2 regions of the Cupriavidus sp. HY129 genome follow, and region 2 is predicted to be linked to the other one. Evidence: predicted binding sites of a transcription regulator. Region 2 holds the regulator's gene; the other holds the start of a gene.

Region 1 (7,402 bases), on a different replicon from region 2:
TGATGGGCACCACGTGGGTGACGTGGTTGTCGATCTTTTCCTGGATGGCGGCCTTGGCGGCACCGGTGGCGGCATCCAGTTCGCGGAACAGGCCGCCCAGTTCACGGGCGTCAGCCTGGCGCAGGAACGTGTACAGCTCGCGAATCAGCGCGCTGACCGAGGTCTTTTCGTGCATCGACTGGTCCGGCAGCGGGCCGAACTCCGAGCGCAGCGCAGCGACCATCCAGCCCGACAGGTAGAGGTAGCGACGCTCGGTGCTCTTGAAGTGCTTCTTGATGGAAATCATCTTCTGCTGGCCGATGAAACCGTGCCAGCAACCCAGCGACTGGGTGTACTTGGAAGGATTCGCATCATAGGCGGCCATGTCGGCGCGCATGATCTTGGCGGTGTACTTGGCGATGTCCAGACCCGTCTTGAACTTGTTCTGGGCACGCATCCGAGCGGCATACTCGGGGTTGATGGCATTCCACGCGCTGCCGTGTTGCTCTTTCAAACCAGCAACTGCCTTGATGTCGTCTTGATACTGAGCCATACGAATTTCCTAAGAATGAAGCGTGTTTGAAGAAGTGTTTGCCTGTGCCGCTACGGGTGTCGAAGCAAGCAGCGTGGAAATAATTGTAGGGGGTTTTTGATGCATCGCGACAAGGTCTTATATAAGACATAAGAGTTAATTTATCCTTATATTTCAAAGAGATAAACTCCATTTTTTGCGATGTGGAACGAGTTTTCGGAGAACGAAAAGAACCCGGCGCTGGAATTTTCCCGAGATTTCGCAATATGAAATGTGCTTTCAGTTCCCGGGGAAAGGGTCGCCGCAGATGACTGGCGCACTGATATAGATGCATCTGGGTCCTTCAGACGCAGTTGAAGGACGGCGTCATGCGCCAGCGGAGATGTCGATGCTCCGTGCGAGAATCCTTGTGCTTGCCGATCAGAGCCACATGACGCGGCACTTCTCGAAGACATTCGGACTGACGCCAGGGCGCTGGCTGCAGGTCGCCGGGTACATGCAACGCGGCTGAGCACACCCACGATCGTTCAATACCGTCGCGCGGATCGTGCGTAAGCTCGAATCGTCAACATTTGAGCGGAGAGAACGATGCCCCAAGCCCCCAAACATCCCACCATGCATGCCGATCGTGGCCAGTGCCGGGCCATCGACCTGATCGACAAGATCGCGCTGATCGACGGTCACTGGCAACCGCGCGTCGTCGCTGAAATGAACGAATATCAGTTCAAGGTCGTGAAGGTCGAGGGCGAATTCCAGTGGCACCGCCATGCCGACACCGACGAAACCTTCATCGTCCTGGAAGGAGAACTGCGCATCGACTTCCGGGCGGGACCCACGGGCGACGGGTCGATCGTGCTGCGTGCCGGGCAGATGGCCGTGGTGCCGAAGGGCGTCGAGCACAAGCCCTGCGCGAACGCGGAAGTCAAACTGCTGCTGATCGAGCCGCGAGGCGTGGTGAACACGGGTGACGGTGCGACGGGCGAGCGTACCGTCGAGAATGACCAGTGGATTTGACGCCCCCCGGTCTCTGCCGGGGCGCTACGTTGTCGCAACGACGTCGCGACTACAGCCACCGCCAGATACCCGCCGCAATCCCGGCGAGCGGCAGATGGGCCCAGGTCGCCGCGAGCCAGACGATAAGCCCACCCAGAAGCGCGTGCGAGCCAAATCCGGCCGGCCGGGCCCGGCCGGCGACGATCGCCGCAAATGGCAGATAGCTCGTCTTGGCCTCCCAGTCCGGCCAACGGTCTGGCAGCAGCCGTTCCTTTTTCTGGTCCTGCAATGCGGCACCCACCAGGGCGAGCACGATCATTGCCAGCGCGACCACGATGTTCCTCGTCACCGGATACACAGCGATATGGCACACGCCCCAAAGCGTGAAGGCCCACATCATCGGATGACGCGTTACCGCAAACACGCCGCGCGCAGCCTCCGGGAAGGCGCCCGGGCGGCCAACTGTGGGCAACGCCGGATTTCGGATCAGGGATCCCATCAGCAGGATCGAGGCGATCAGCATGACCACCGTCACCACCGCCCAGATGCCGTCGCCAGCCACCCATAGCGGTGACGAGACCGGCGCTCGCTTGTAGGTCATCACCATCCACCCAAGCGTCAGGAAGGCGACCAGCGAATAGATGCCGAGAAACCCCTTTTCGCCGACCACGCGAACCAGCGGTCCCCGCAACGGATGGGACAGCAGGAAATGACTGCCCACAAAGGCGACTGACGCCACCACCACCGCACCAATGCTTCCCATTGCCCGCCTCCCACGATCTGGATGATTGGTTGACCGTATTGCAGTATGGTTGATGTCCACCGCGAGAGCATCAATGAGGAAAACTGCATGACCATCTCCGTCCGGACCGAGCGTCCCGAGGATGTTGAAACCATCGCCCAACTCACGGAAGCGGCGTTCAGGGACGAGCCCCACTCGAGCCACACCGAAGCCTTCATCATCAACGGCTTGCGTCGTGCCGGATGCCTGACGCTCTCGCTGGTAGCGGAGGATGAAAGCGGGGTCGTCGGCCACGTTGCAGCCTCGCCCGTCACCATTTCCTCCGGCGATTCGGGCTGGCATGGCATTGGGCCAGTCTCGGTATCGCCAGATCGGCAGCGCAGGGGCATTGGCTCGGTGCTGATGCTGGCGGCACTTGATGAATTGCGGCGCCTTGGCGGACGCGGTTGCGTCGTGCTGGGTGATCCGGCCTATTACGGCAGATTCGGCTTCCAGGCCGATTCCCGGCTGGTATTGCCCGGCGTACCGCAGGAGTATTTCCAGACCCTTGCCTTCGGGCCTGACGTGCCGGTGGGCACCGTGCGCTATCACGATGCATTCGACGCCACGGAGTAACCGTCGGCCGCGCCAATCTGGTGAATCGGGCCGCGTGCCGGCTGGCCCGAATCCTGCGTCACCTACGATCGAAGAGTAGAAGCGTTCAACCGCCCCGCCCTTTCCAGGCATCGGGGCGGCAGGAAATTGCTCTTGAGTTCCGTGTCCATCCCGGAAGTCGAGAGCCGCATTGCCGCGATATGCGTGTGTCTTGCTTCCGGGATGGACCGATCGGCCCACATTCCCGAACCAGGACACCCATGACCAACGCCACACTTCCCCTCCACGAGCTTGCCCGCGAATCACGCATGGGCGCCCACGGCTCCGAAACCGACACGCGCGAGATCCGCTGCATCGACCTGTCGGACTTCGACACCCGCAAGCCCGAGATTGCCGATCAGCTCTGGCGTGCCGCCACCGACATCGGCTTCTTCCAACTGCGGCACCACGGTATCGACCTGGCCGCCATACGGCAGGCTTTTGCCATGGCCGAGCAGTTCTTCGCACTGCCGGAGACGGTAAAAGCCCGGTATCCATTGCAGAAAGCCAACAACGCGGGCTGGGAATCGCGCGCGCAGGTAAGGCCATCCACCGGCACGCCGGACCAGAAGGAGTCCTATCAGATCACGCGCCCGCACATGGCGCCACTCTGGCCTTCGGAGGCCGAACTGCCCGGGTTCCGGCAGACGATGCTCGAGTTCGAGGCGCAATGCTGGAATGTGGGAATGAAAGTGCTGTCCTGCTTCGCCGACAGACTCGGCTTCGACACCGACTTCTTCTCGCGCGCGCATGACCCGGTCGCGCCGGATTACCAGAGCACGCTACGGCTGCTGCATTACTACGCGATTCCACCCGAGGCGCAGGACAAGCTCGACCTGTGGCGCGCCGGCGCCCATACCGATTTCGACTGCCTGACGCTGCTATTCCAGCGCGAAGGCCAGGGTGGTCTGCAGGTGTGTCCCGGCAAGGAGATGGATGCCCAGGCCTGGACCCCGATCGCGCCGATCGAGGACGTGGTCACCTGCAACATCGGGGACATGCTGATGCGCTGGAGCGACGACCGCCTGCCATCGAACTTCCATCGCGTCCGGAATCCCGCACCGGGAGAGTACATGGGCCCGCGCCACAGCCTTGCGTTCTTCTGCCAGGCCAACCGCGATACGGTGATCGAAGGGCCGTCGAAGCGGTATCCGGCGATTACGGCAGGTGATTTCCTTCGGCAAAGGGTCGCGGCGAACTTCAAGGCTTACTGATGTATTGATCCCGCCCGATCCCGCCCGCCCAACAAAAAACCCCGGGCCTTTCGGGCACGGGGTTTCAAGTCGCCCGGCGCCGAGCAATCGGCACCGGACTGACGACTACCAAAGATGCGGGCGATCAGGCCGCAGCGTCCTTCAGCTTCTTCAGCGGACGCACCTTGACCTTGACGCTGGCCGGCTTGGCCGGGAACCAACGCTCTTCGCCAGTGAACGGATCCTTGCCGAAGCGCTTCTTCTTGGCCGGCACTTGCTGTGCGGTCACCTTCAGCAGGCCCGGCAGCGTGAATTCGCCAGCACCCTTCTTGTTCAGTGCGCTGACGATGGTGTTTTCGAGGTGTGCCAGCACCGTCTTCACGGCCTTGGCTTCCAGTTGGGTCTGGGCTACCAGGTGAGCGACCAGGCTCGACTTGTTGAAGGTGTCCTTCAGCGGCTTCGGAGTCGGCGCGGCAGCGGCGGGAGCAGCCTTCTTGGCCGGAGCGGCCTTCTTGGCAGCAGCCTTCACAGGTGCCTTCACGGGTGCCTTGGGTGCCGCGGCCTTCTTGGCAGCGGGCTTGGTTGCGGTCTTCGCGGTCGGTTTCGCTTTGGTCGCCATGTCTATATACGAGAGTTGAAGATAGTGTGCCGGCCGATCGCAACGTTTGGCATGTTGCTGAACGTCAGTGCCGGTACGCACTGAATCATAGCGGAAACAGCCAGAAGTAAAGGGGTTTTCGTACATGCCGCAGGGCAAACCAAGTGAAAACCCCGTGTTTTGTAGCTGGTTTGCATCAGCAAACACGCTGCGGAGCGTTACGTCCCCCCACTTTCGCATTCCGCGAGCGTCGCGCGACGGCGCGTTTTCGGGTCATTCAATGCGCGTGCGCCAGCATCGCATCGCGCGTTTCACGCGCCAGGCCAAGCGCGAAAGCCGTCTCCGCGACGAGGAAAAGCGGCCCCACCAGCAGACCAACCAGATCGTCGACGAACGCCGGCTTGCGACCTTCGAAGTAATGCCCGACGAACTGGATGACCCAGCCCGCGACGAACAGACCGATGCCCGATGCCAGCCACCCGGCCGTCGGCAACGCTGCAAGCCATGCGCCGGCCCACACGAAAAACGCCAGAATCACGGCCATTACCACGCCGAAGGCGAACGACAGGCGCAGGTAAAACAGGCACGAAAGCGCGTAGACGATCATCGCCGGCGTCAGGTATCGAGCGCCGTCACCGAGCGGCAGCGCGGGCCGGCCAAGCAGCGCCGTCACGGCCAGGACGATCATCGGGATGCCGATGAAATGCGTCACGACATTGCGGGTATCACGGTGATAGGCAGCGTAGTTCGACAGGTGATCGATCAGGGTTTTCACGGGCGTCTCCGTAGTTTTTTTATGCTTTGGCGCAAGGTTCGCATCGCGGCCGTTGCGGCCTTATAGTAGTCACGTCCCGTGCGATTCGGTAGCGTTCCCCCTTCCGTTCGAGCGCCCCCACTAATTCCCGCCAGCCCCCCACAATGCTTGCCGCCGACGAAATCCCCGCTCTCCACCCCGACCAGTTGTGCGCCTGGCTGCGACGTATCGACATCGCAGAGGTTCCCGACGCCCCTACGCTACCGCTGCTGAACACGCTGATCGCGGCGCAACTCGCGCATATCCCGTTCGAGAATCTCGATGCGCTGCTGGGCCGCCGCGTGTCGATCGATCTGCCCTCGGTATTCGAGAAACTCGTCGCGCAGGGCCGCGGCGGCTACTGCTTCGAACAGAACACCCTGCTCTGCGCCGGCCTCAAGGCACTCGGTTATGCGGTGACGCCGCTTGCCGCGCGCGTGCGCTGGCATGTGCCGGAAGCCACGCCGACGGGGCTGTCGCACATGCTCCTGCGCGTGGAAGTGGCGCACGAAAGCTATATCGCCGATGTGGGCTTCGGCGGGCCGACGCCGGACCGCGCCCTGTCGCTATCGCTGCCGCAGGATGAAAACACGCCCTATCGCCTGCAACCCTCCCCGGCGAACGCGCTGACGGGTACGGGTTTTCACTGCCTGGATCTGATGGTGCCCGACATCAGCGACGACGCTTCGGGTTGGCAACCGATCTACCGTTTCGACCTGACCCCGCAGCCCTGGATCGATTTCATCCCGCGCAACTGGTACGTCTCCACGCATCCAGACAGCCACTTCACTCGTACGCTGATGGCCGCGCGTACCGACGGCGACACCCGGCTCGCGCTCGCCAATGGCAACCTGAGCGAACGCTCGCCCGACGGCAGCGTGCGAAAAACCGTGCTGGCGTCAGCCGACGCCGTGATCGACACGCTGGCTACGCGCTTCCAGATCCGGCTCGATCCCGCCTTGCGCGCCGCGCTGGCGGCACGGCTGCCAGCGGTGCTCGGATAGAGGCCCGGTCGCCATTCCGCGCAGCGGCACACGCCATGCATCGCGTGAATTGCCCGCAGAAAGTTTGCTGATACAGGCATCCTGGCACCGTTTTCGTTATGGACTGAGTCCTGGCGCCTGCCCATAATGTCCCGGCCAATCACCCATCCAGACAGCGGCAATGACCGCTGTCAAACAACAGGAGACGCCATGTCATTGTTCGATCTGTCGGGCAAGGTAGCCATCATTACCGGTTCTTCGCGCGGCATCGGCCGGGCCATCGCCGAGCAGCTTGCCATCCAGGGCGCGAAGGTCGTCGTCTCCTCGCGCAAGATCGAGGCCTGCCAGGAAGTCGTCGACGCCATCAACGCCAAGCACGGCGCGGGTACCGCGCTGGCCGTGGCCGCCAATATCTCGTCGAAGGATGCACTGCAGCATCTGGTGGACGAAACCAATCGCGTCTACGGCAAGGTCGACGTACTGGTCTGCAACGCGGCATCGAACCCCTACTACGGCCCGATGAGTGGCGTGAGCGACGAGCAGTTCCGCAAGGTGCTCGATAACAACGTGATCTCGAACCACTGGCTGATCCAGATGGTGGCGCCGCAGATGATCGAACGCCGCGAGGGCTCGATCATCATCGTGTCGTCGATCGGTGGCCTGCGCGGCTCGCCCACGATCGGTGTCTACAACGTGTCCAAGGCCGCCGATTTCCAGCTGGCCCGCAATCTGGCCGTGGAGTTCGGGCCGCACAATGTCCGCGTAAACTGCATTGCCCCGGGCCTGATCAAGACCGATTTCGCACGTGCCCTCTGGGAAGATCCGGTGCGTTACAAGCAATCCACCGAGAACGCGCCGCTGCGCCGCATCGGCGAACCGGTGGAAATCGCGGGCGCGGCCTGCTATCTGGCTTCTGCCGCCAGCACGTTCATGACGGGCCAGGCACTGGTTGTTGA
Region 2 (7,402 bases):
GGCCGCTTGTAAGCAATTGAAAGCGACGCCGGCGTTTCACAAAACCGCCGGAATTGTCTGATCAGAGCAGCCGACCCTGGCCGCGGGAAACCACGTCGGCCTGCATCGCTGCCCGCTGACGGTCCATGAAGTCGCGCAGGGTATCGATGCCACGCAGGCGCAGTATCGTATTGCGGACGGCGGCTTCCACCAGCACGGCAAGGTTTCGGCCAGCTGCCACCTGGATCTTCACCATGTGGATCGGGAGGCCAAGAACGTCGAGGTACTGGGAATCAAGCGGCAGGCGCTCGAATTCGCCGTCGTTGCGGCGCACCAATTGCACCACGAGCTTGAGCTTCATCTTCCGCCGCACGGCGGTCTCACCGAAGATCGTCTTGATGTCGAGCAGGCCCAGGCCGCGGACTTCAAGCAGGTTCTGCAGCAGCGGCGGGCAGCGGCCCTCAATGAAATCCGGGCCAAGCCGCACGAAATCGACGGCGTCGTCGGCCACCAGGCCATGTCCGCGCGAGATCAGTTCCAGGCCCAGTTCGCTCTTGCCAAGGCCCGACTCACCCATGATCAGCACGCCCATGCCGAGAATGTCGAGGAACACGCCGTGCATGGTGACGCGCGGCGCGGAGATGCGCGACAGGTACAGGCGGAGGTGGTCGATGACGGCCGCCGAGGATACCGGCGTCGTGAACAGCGGAGTCGACGAGCGCGTGCAGCGCAGTTCCAGATCGGGCGGCGGCTCCATGCCATCCGCCACCACCAGGAATGGCGGCTCGAGCAGGATCAGCTCGCCCATCTGACGTTTGCGGGGTTCGTCGTCGAGGCGCTGGTAGTAAAGGATCTCGGGTTTGCCGAGCACCTGAATCCGGTTCGGGTGGATGAGGTTCAGGTGGCCGACCAGATCGGCTGCCGATGTCGCCTCACGCGCGAATTCCACGTCGAAGGCTCGATCGGCCCCTTCCAGACCGGCGACCCAGGAGAGTTTGATGTCGGCTGCGTTGTCGTCGAAGATCGACTGGGAGGTGACGCCGGTGAGTTCCATGCGGGATGACTTTTCGGGAGGGGCTGTATCGCGGGTATCGCGTCAGGCTGCGCTGGCCTGCCGTCGTGTCAGGGGTGCCACTGGGTCAGTAATTCGTGGACCGCTTCGGGCGTGGGTAACGTGGCCAGTCCTTCGCGCATTTCCCGGTCCGACAACAACTGGGCGATTTCCGAAAGAATTTCCAGATGCTGCTGGGTGGCCTGCTCGGGCACAAGCAGGAAGATCAGCAGCGCCACCGGTTTGCCGTCGGGCGATTCGAACGGGATCGGCTCGGCCAGGCGCATGAAGGCAGCCAGGGGCTGTTTGAGTCCCTTGATGCGACCATGCGGAATGGCGACGCCGGCGCCAAGACCGGTGGACCCGAGCGATTCGCGCGCGAACAGGTTGTCGGTCACGGTGGCCCGGGCCACGCCATGGTTGTTCTCGAACAGGAGCCCGGCTTGCTCGAAGACCCGCTTCTTGCTGGTGACGGTGACGTCGAGATTAATGTTGCCGGGTGGCAGCAATTTGGCCAAACGATTCATGGGCGATGCACGAGGAGTCAGAAAGGCGAGCCGACGCACATGAGTCGTCCCGCTGCGTTGGGCAATTCAGGCTATTGAGCGCAAAAGGACGCCCGCATTGGAGCGTCCGGCCATTATAGAGCAGGGCCACTGCGCACTTGTGCGCTGCGGCGCCGGCGCCGCGAGTGGTGCCGCGAGCTTGCCGGTCGGATTGCCCACCCAGAAAACTGCACCCGCCGTCGCGCGATCTTTCGCCACGCGGAATGCCGGGCCGGTTGTCCGGGGCCGTCCTGTCTGTAGTTGTTGTATGGCGCAGCATACACCGAGCGGCGTCAGTTGCGAACACCCCCGGCTGACCAAATGTTGCAGGGCTGGTACTCAGGTAACGGGTGCGCCAGCGGCGCATCCGCATCGCGCCCATCAAAAAAGCCGCGCAGATGCGCGGCTTTGCTCTTCCTATCTATCCTCTCAGGGGCGACCTAGTGTCGCCGCCGACTTATTGTTGTTGTAGTTGTTCGGCAGCCATCTGGTACTTGACCGCTTCCCGGTCATGCCCTTGCACGCGGTCCTTGTAGCGGATCACCTGGCGGTCGAGCTTGTCGACCAGACAGTCGATTGCAGCATAAAGGTCTTCATGATGCGCTTCGACGAAGATGTCCTTGCCCTTGAGGTGCAGGTTGATTTCCGCGTACTGACGCTTGTCCTTTTCCTTGTGGTTGTCTACGGATAGCAGCACGCTTACGCCAATGACCTGATCGAAATGTCTGACAATTCGCTCCAGTTTCGTTTCCACATACTCACGCAGCGGCGGCGTGATGTCGAGGTGGTGTCCACTGATCTTGAAGTTCATAGCGCTTCTCCTTCTGAAAGAGCCGCACCAGGCAGGCGGTTGCGGCTCGGCTACAAAGTCTTGCGGAGATTGACTGCGGGGATCTTCAGCGCTTCGCGGTACTTGGCCACCGTGCGGCGTGCGACCACAAAGCCCTGTTCGCCCAGCAACTCGGCGATGCGGCTGTCGGAAAGGGGATTCCTGGGTTCTTCGGCTCCTATCAGTTGCTTGATCAGCGCGCGGATCGCCGTGGATGAGGCCGCGCCGCCAGTCTCCGTGGAGACGTGGCTACCAAAGAAGTACTTCAACTCGAAAGTACCCATCGGCGTGGCCATGTATTTATTCGTAGTCACCCGGGAAATGGTCGACTCGTGTAGACCCAGTGTATCGGCAATCTCCCGCAAAACCAAGGGGCGCATCGCGATTTCCCCGTGCGAGAAAAAGTTCTTTTGACGTTCCACAATTGCCTGCGCAACACGCAGGATCGTGTCGAAACGCTGCTGAATGTTCTTGATGAGCCACCGCGCCTCCTGGAGCTTCTGCTGCAGCCCGGCCGCGCCCGCTTCCCCTTTTGCACCGCGCAAAATCTGCGCATACATGTCGTTGATGCGCAGACGCGGCATCACGTCGGGATTGAGCTGCGCGATCCAGCTACTGCCACTCTTGCGCACGAACACATCCGGTACCACGAAGTCCGCTTCCGGACGGCTGTAGGCATGTCCGGGATACGGTGCGAGCGAGCGGATCAGATCGTGCGCGGCCTTAAGTGCAATTTCGTCAACCTGCAGGGCTTTCTTGAGCCGCGTGTAGTCACGCACGGCCAATAACTCCAGGTGGTGGTTGACGATCGATAATGCAAGGTCCCGCTGTGGATGCTGCAGACGGCGCAGTTGCAAGGTGAGGCATTCTGCGGCGTTGCGCGCACCTACGCCAGGAGGGTCGAAGCTCTGCAGCAGGGTCAGTATCGCCTGCACTTCATCGACTTCGAATTCGAGTTCCTTGGGTAGTTCCGAGCAGATCTCGTCGAGCGTTGCGCCCAGGTAGCCGTCGTCGTCCAGCGACTCGATCAGGAAGATGGCCAGGCCCTTGTCGCGCGTGGAGATCTTCAGCGGCGTGAGCTGTTCCATCAGGTACTCGCGCAGCGTGGGTTCCGCTTCGCGAAGCTGCATCGGCGTCTTCTCGTCCTCGTCGCCCTGAGGCCGGCGAGCGAAATCGTCCAGGCTCCAGTCGCTGCCGTAATCGTCACCCGAGCTGTCGCCGTAGCTGTCGTCTTCGCCGTTGGCGCCGTTCGCGCGATCGTCGCCATTACCTTGCGGTTCGGAAGATGCCGGAGCCGGGGCGCTTTGCACGTTGACCGACCCGTCCGCGGCCACGCGCAGCGGGCTTTCGATCCAGTCGTTCTCGCGTTCGAGCAGTGGATTCTCGGTCAGCGCCTGCTCGACTTCCTGTTGCAGCTCCAGTGTGGATAACTGCAGCAGCCGGATGGACTGCTGCAGTTGTGGAGTCAGAGCCAGATGCTGGGAAAGTCGAAGCTGAAGCGATGGTTTCATGCGACCTATTCTATGCGCATCTTCCCGTTGTTGGAACGGAAATTGCTATCACCTATCGCTGGCACTTCGTGATCGCCAACGGCTAGTTGACGAATGCTGCAAGGCGGCGTCGCGGCCGCTTGATCACATGCGGAAGTTTTCGCCCAGATAGACGCGTCGCACGGACTCGTTGGCGATGATTTCCTCGGGCTGTCCTTCGGCCAGCACGGTGCCTTCGCTGATGATGTATGCGTGGTCGCAGATGCCCAGCGTTTCCCGCACGTTGTGGTCGGTAATCAGCACGCCGATGTTGCGTGCCTTGAGGAAGCTGACGATGCGCTGGATCTCGCCCACGGCGATCGGGTCCACGCCCGCGAATGGTTCGTCGAGCAGGATGAAGCGCGGCGCTGACGCCAGCGCGCGCGCGATTTCCACGCGGCGGCGCTCGCCGCCCGACAGCGACAGCGCCGGGTTGTTGCGCAGGTGGGCGATCTGCAGGTCATCGAGCAGCGAGTCGAGCCGGCGATCGATTTCCTGCTTGGGCAGCGACTTGCCGTTGACCACCTGCAGTTCCAGCACCGCGCGGATGTTCTCCTCGACGTTGAGCTTGCGGAAGACCGAAGCTTCCTGCGGGAGATAGGACAGTCCCATGCGCGCGCGTTCGTGGATGGCCAGGCCGCTGATGTGCTGGCCATCGAGCACGATATCGCCTTCGTCCAGCGCGACCAGTCCGACGATCATGTAGAACGACGTGGTCTTGCCCGCGCCGTTCGGGCCGAGCAGGCCGACGACCTCGCCGCTTTTGACGTCGAGCGAGACGTCCTTGACCACGGTGCGCGAGCCATAGCGTTTCTTCAGATGGCGCACGACCAGCGTGCTGCTATCCGTGGATGGGGCGGAAGAAGCCTGGGCGGCGAGCGTGGCGGTATCGTTCATCGGGTACGGATGGAGCTTGAAACGGTCAGGGCTTGGCCGGCTGCGAGGACGGCTTCAGGTCGAGCGGCGCGCCGGCCGGCGCGCTGGCCGGGTTCGCGCGCGGCGACAGCACGGCGCGCACGCGGCCAGAAGGGTTCCCGGCGGACGCATTGTTATCGCCGCCGGTGGCGGTATAGAACTCGTTGCGGCTGTCGTACGTGATCACCGCGCCGCGGATTTCGTCCAGGATTTTCGCGCCGACACCGGAAACACGCGCCGCGCGTGCATTGCCGATCAGCTTGTTGATCTCCGACTTGCCGTCATATTCGATGCGGTCGCCCCAGCCGTCGATGTACTCATCCACGCCGTCGCGTTTCTGGCGGATATAGGCCTGGTGGCCCGGCTTGGAGGTGGCGATGGCGTACTGATAACCCTCGGGGTCGGTGCGCAGTTCGGCGGCATCAGACTTCAGCACCATCGTGCCCTTGGTCAGCACCACGTTGCCGGTCAGCGTGTAGATCTGCTTGACGTCATCATAGCTGGCGTTGTCGGCTTCCAGCACCAGCGGCTTGGTCTGGTCCGCGCGCTCGGCGAAAGCAGGCTGGGCCAGGAACAGGCCGATGGCGGCGATGGCCGCCATCAGGGCGGGCGCGGTGCGGCGACAGGACGATGTCGTCAGGGAAGCAGTCATTTTTGGCTTTGCTGAAAGGGAAAGGCAGCAGTCAGGCGGACGGCGGGGCGCAAATCCCGATGTCACTGGGCACTGGCCTGCCCCGGCGAATTCATGATGATGGTGCCGCGAACGTTACCCAGCAATTGTACTTCGCGGGTGACGTTGTTGAAGATCAGGCCGTTGGCGTTCATTACCGACGGTCCGCGCGTCAGTTCCACGGGCTTGTCTGTCTTGACGATGTCGTCGTTGATCAGCAACTGAAAGTACTGCGACGCCGCCGTCATGCGCGGGTCCTTCGACACATCGGTACCCGCCTGGCGCACGATGAACGCATTGCCGTACAGGTCGATGATCGAGCCCTCGGCATTCATCACGCCGCGATTCGCGTTGGCGGTAACCGGCGGGCGATCCGGCTCGTAGTTGCGCATGGCCGGCGTGGTCACCTCGTAGGTCTGGTCGTCCTCGAAATGGACCATCTTCACGCCGGTGAAGCGGATCTTGGTGTTGCCATCCTCGGCCAGTTCCGTGGCCGAGAAGCGGTCCATATAGTAGTCAGGGACGTGTCGCTTGACCTGTGCCTGCGCCGTGGCTTCGTGCGGCGAGTTGATCTGCACGAGCCAGAACGTGCTGCCGGCAACGATCGCCATCAACAGCAGCGGCAGCAGCCGCATGATCAGGCCGGTGATTCTGGACAGGAACTCTGGCATTGATCAGATGACCTTGGCCCGGGTCAGATCATGGATGTGGAGCGCGCCCGCCAGGTGGCCGTCGTCATCGACGACGAGCAACTGGTTGATGCGGTTCGTTTCCATGATCTGCACGGCTTCCACGGCGAGCTTGTCGAGATGCACGGTGTGGGGGTTGCGGTGCATGACCTCGCCGATCGGCACGGTCTTCCAGTCGCGCGGCGTTTCCAGCAGGCGGCGCAGGTCGCCGTCGGTGAACACGCCCACGGCGCGGCCGTCGGGGTCCACCACGGCGGTCATGGCCATGCCCTTGCGGGTGATTTCCATCAGGGCCTGGGCCAGCGGCGTGCTTTCACGTACCGCGGGCACCGCATTGCCAGTGCGCATCACGTCGCGCACGTGGGTGAGCAGCTTGCGGCCCAGCGCGCCGCCTGGGTGCGAGCGCGCGAAGTCGTCTTCGCCAAAGCCGCGCGCGTCGAGCACCGCCACGGCCAGCGCGTCACCCAGCGCCAGCGCCGCGGTGGTGCTGGCGGTCGGGGCGAGGTTCAGCGGGCAGGCCTCCTGAGCCACAGCGCCGTCGAGGTGGGCGTTGGACAGTTTGGCCAGGTTCGATTCGGCGTTCCCGGTGATGGAGATCAACCCGGCGCCGATGCGCTTGACGATCGGAATGATCGCCAGCAGTTCGGCCGTTTCACCGGAATTGGAGAAGGCGATCAGGACATCGTCGCGCGTGATCATGCCGAGGTCGCCATGGCTGGCCTCGGCGGGGTGCACGAAGAAGGACGGCGTGCCGGTGGATGCCAGCGTGGCGGCCACTTTGCGGCCGATATGGCCCGACTTGCCGATGCCGGACACGACGACGCGCCCGGTGCAGCCGAGAATCATCTCCACCGCCTTGGTGAACGCGGGCGTGAGCCGTCCGGCCAGCGCGGAAACGGCCTCGGCTTCGATTTCAAGGGTCTGGCGGGCGAGCCGGAGTGCTCGATCCGCATCGAAATTGGCTATCATGGCGTCGGAGTATACCAACGAATGCGATGGCGTCTGGCCCGGCTTTCGAGCCTTTTGCCGCTGTGACGACCGCCGCGCTTGCCGTGTTTCGCCGGCAGGGCGCAAATGCCGGGACGGCGCGCGTGCCCGGCTGGTACTTTTCAATCGCCGATGCATTCTCCGCTGGAACTGACCCTGGTGCTGCTGGCCGCTGCCGTGTTTGGCGTGGTGGCGTTCCGCATGTTGC

The links. Region 2 encodes sigma-54, which starts transcription at its own class of promoters, with help from an activator protein. Its sites were predicted from a motif close to TGGCANGNAANCTGCTTT; they were not measured.
Region 1: the regulator sigma-54 is predicted to act here: its motif matches at 2,904-2,921, upstream of K6G35_RS25690 (isopenicillin N synthase family dioxygenase).

The regions. Positions count from the first base shown of each region.
Region 1 is NZ_CP083255.1:2,081,404-2,088,805, reverse strand. Features, by position in the region: gene K6G35_RS25715 (isocitrate lyase) at 1-532, opposite strand, end outside; gene K6G35_RS25710 (hypothetical protein) at 900-1,022, shown strand; gene K6G35_RS25705 (cupin domain-containing protein) at 1,100-1,525, shown strand; gene K6G35_RS25700 (NnrU family protein) at 1,575-2,267, opposite strand; gene K6G35_RS25695 (GNAT family N-acetyltransferase) at 2,355-2,861, shown strand; gene K6G35_RS25690 (isopenicillin N synthase family dioxygenase) at 3,101-4,093, shown strand; gene K6G35_RS25685 (HU family DNA-binding protein) at 4,218-4,691, opposite strand; gene K6G35_RS25680 (Mpo1 family 2-hydroxy fatty acid dioxygenase) at 4,948-5,445, opposite strand; gene K6G35_RS25675 (arylamine N-acetyltransferase family protein) at 5,589-6,467, shown strand; gene K6G35_RS25670 (SDR family oxidoreductase) at 6,657-7,402, shown strand, end outside.
Region 2 is NZ_CP083254.1:316,755-324,156, forward strand. Features, by position in the region: gene hprK (HPr(Ser) kinase/phosphatase) at 62-1,033, opposite strand; gene K6G35_RS01550 (PTS sugar transporter subunit IIA) at 1,102-1,557, opposite strand; gene hpf (ribosome hibernation-promoting factor, HPF/YfiA family) at 2,033-2,386, opposite strand; gene K6G35_RS01560 (RNA polymerase factor sigma-54) at 2,437-3,915, opposite strand; gene lptB (LPS export ABC transporter ATP-binding protein) at 4,039-4,830, opposite strand; gene lptA (lipopolysaccharide transport periplasmic protein LptA) at 4,856-5,500, opposite strand; gene lptC (LPS export ABC transporter periplasmic protein LptC) at 5,563-6,189, opposite strand; gene K6G35_RS01580 (KpsF/GutQ family sugar-phosphate isomerase) at 6,193-7,176, opposite strand; gene K6G35_RS01585 (monovalent cation:proton antiporter family protein) at 7,327-7,402, shown strand, end outside.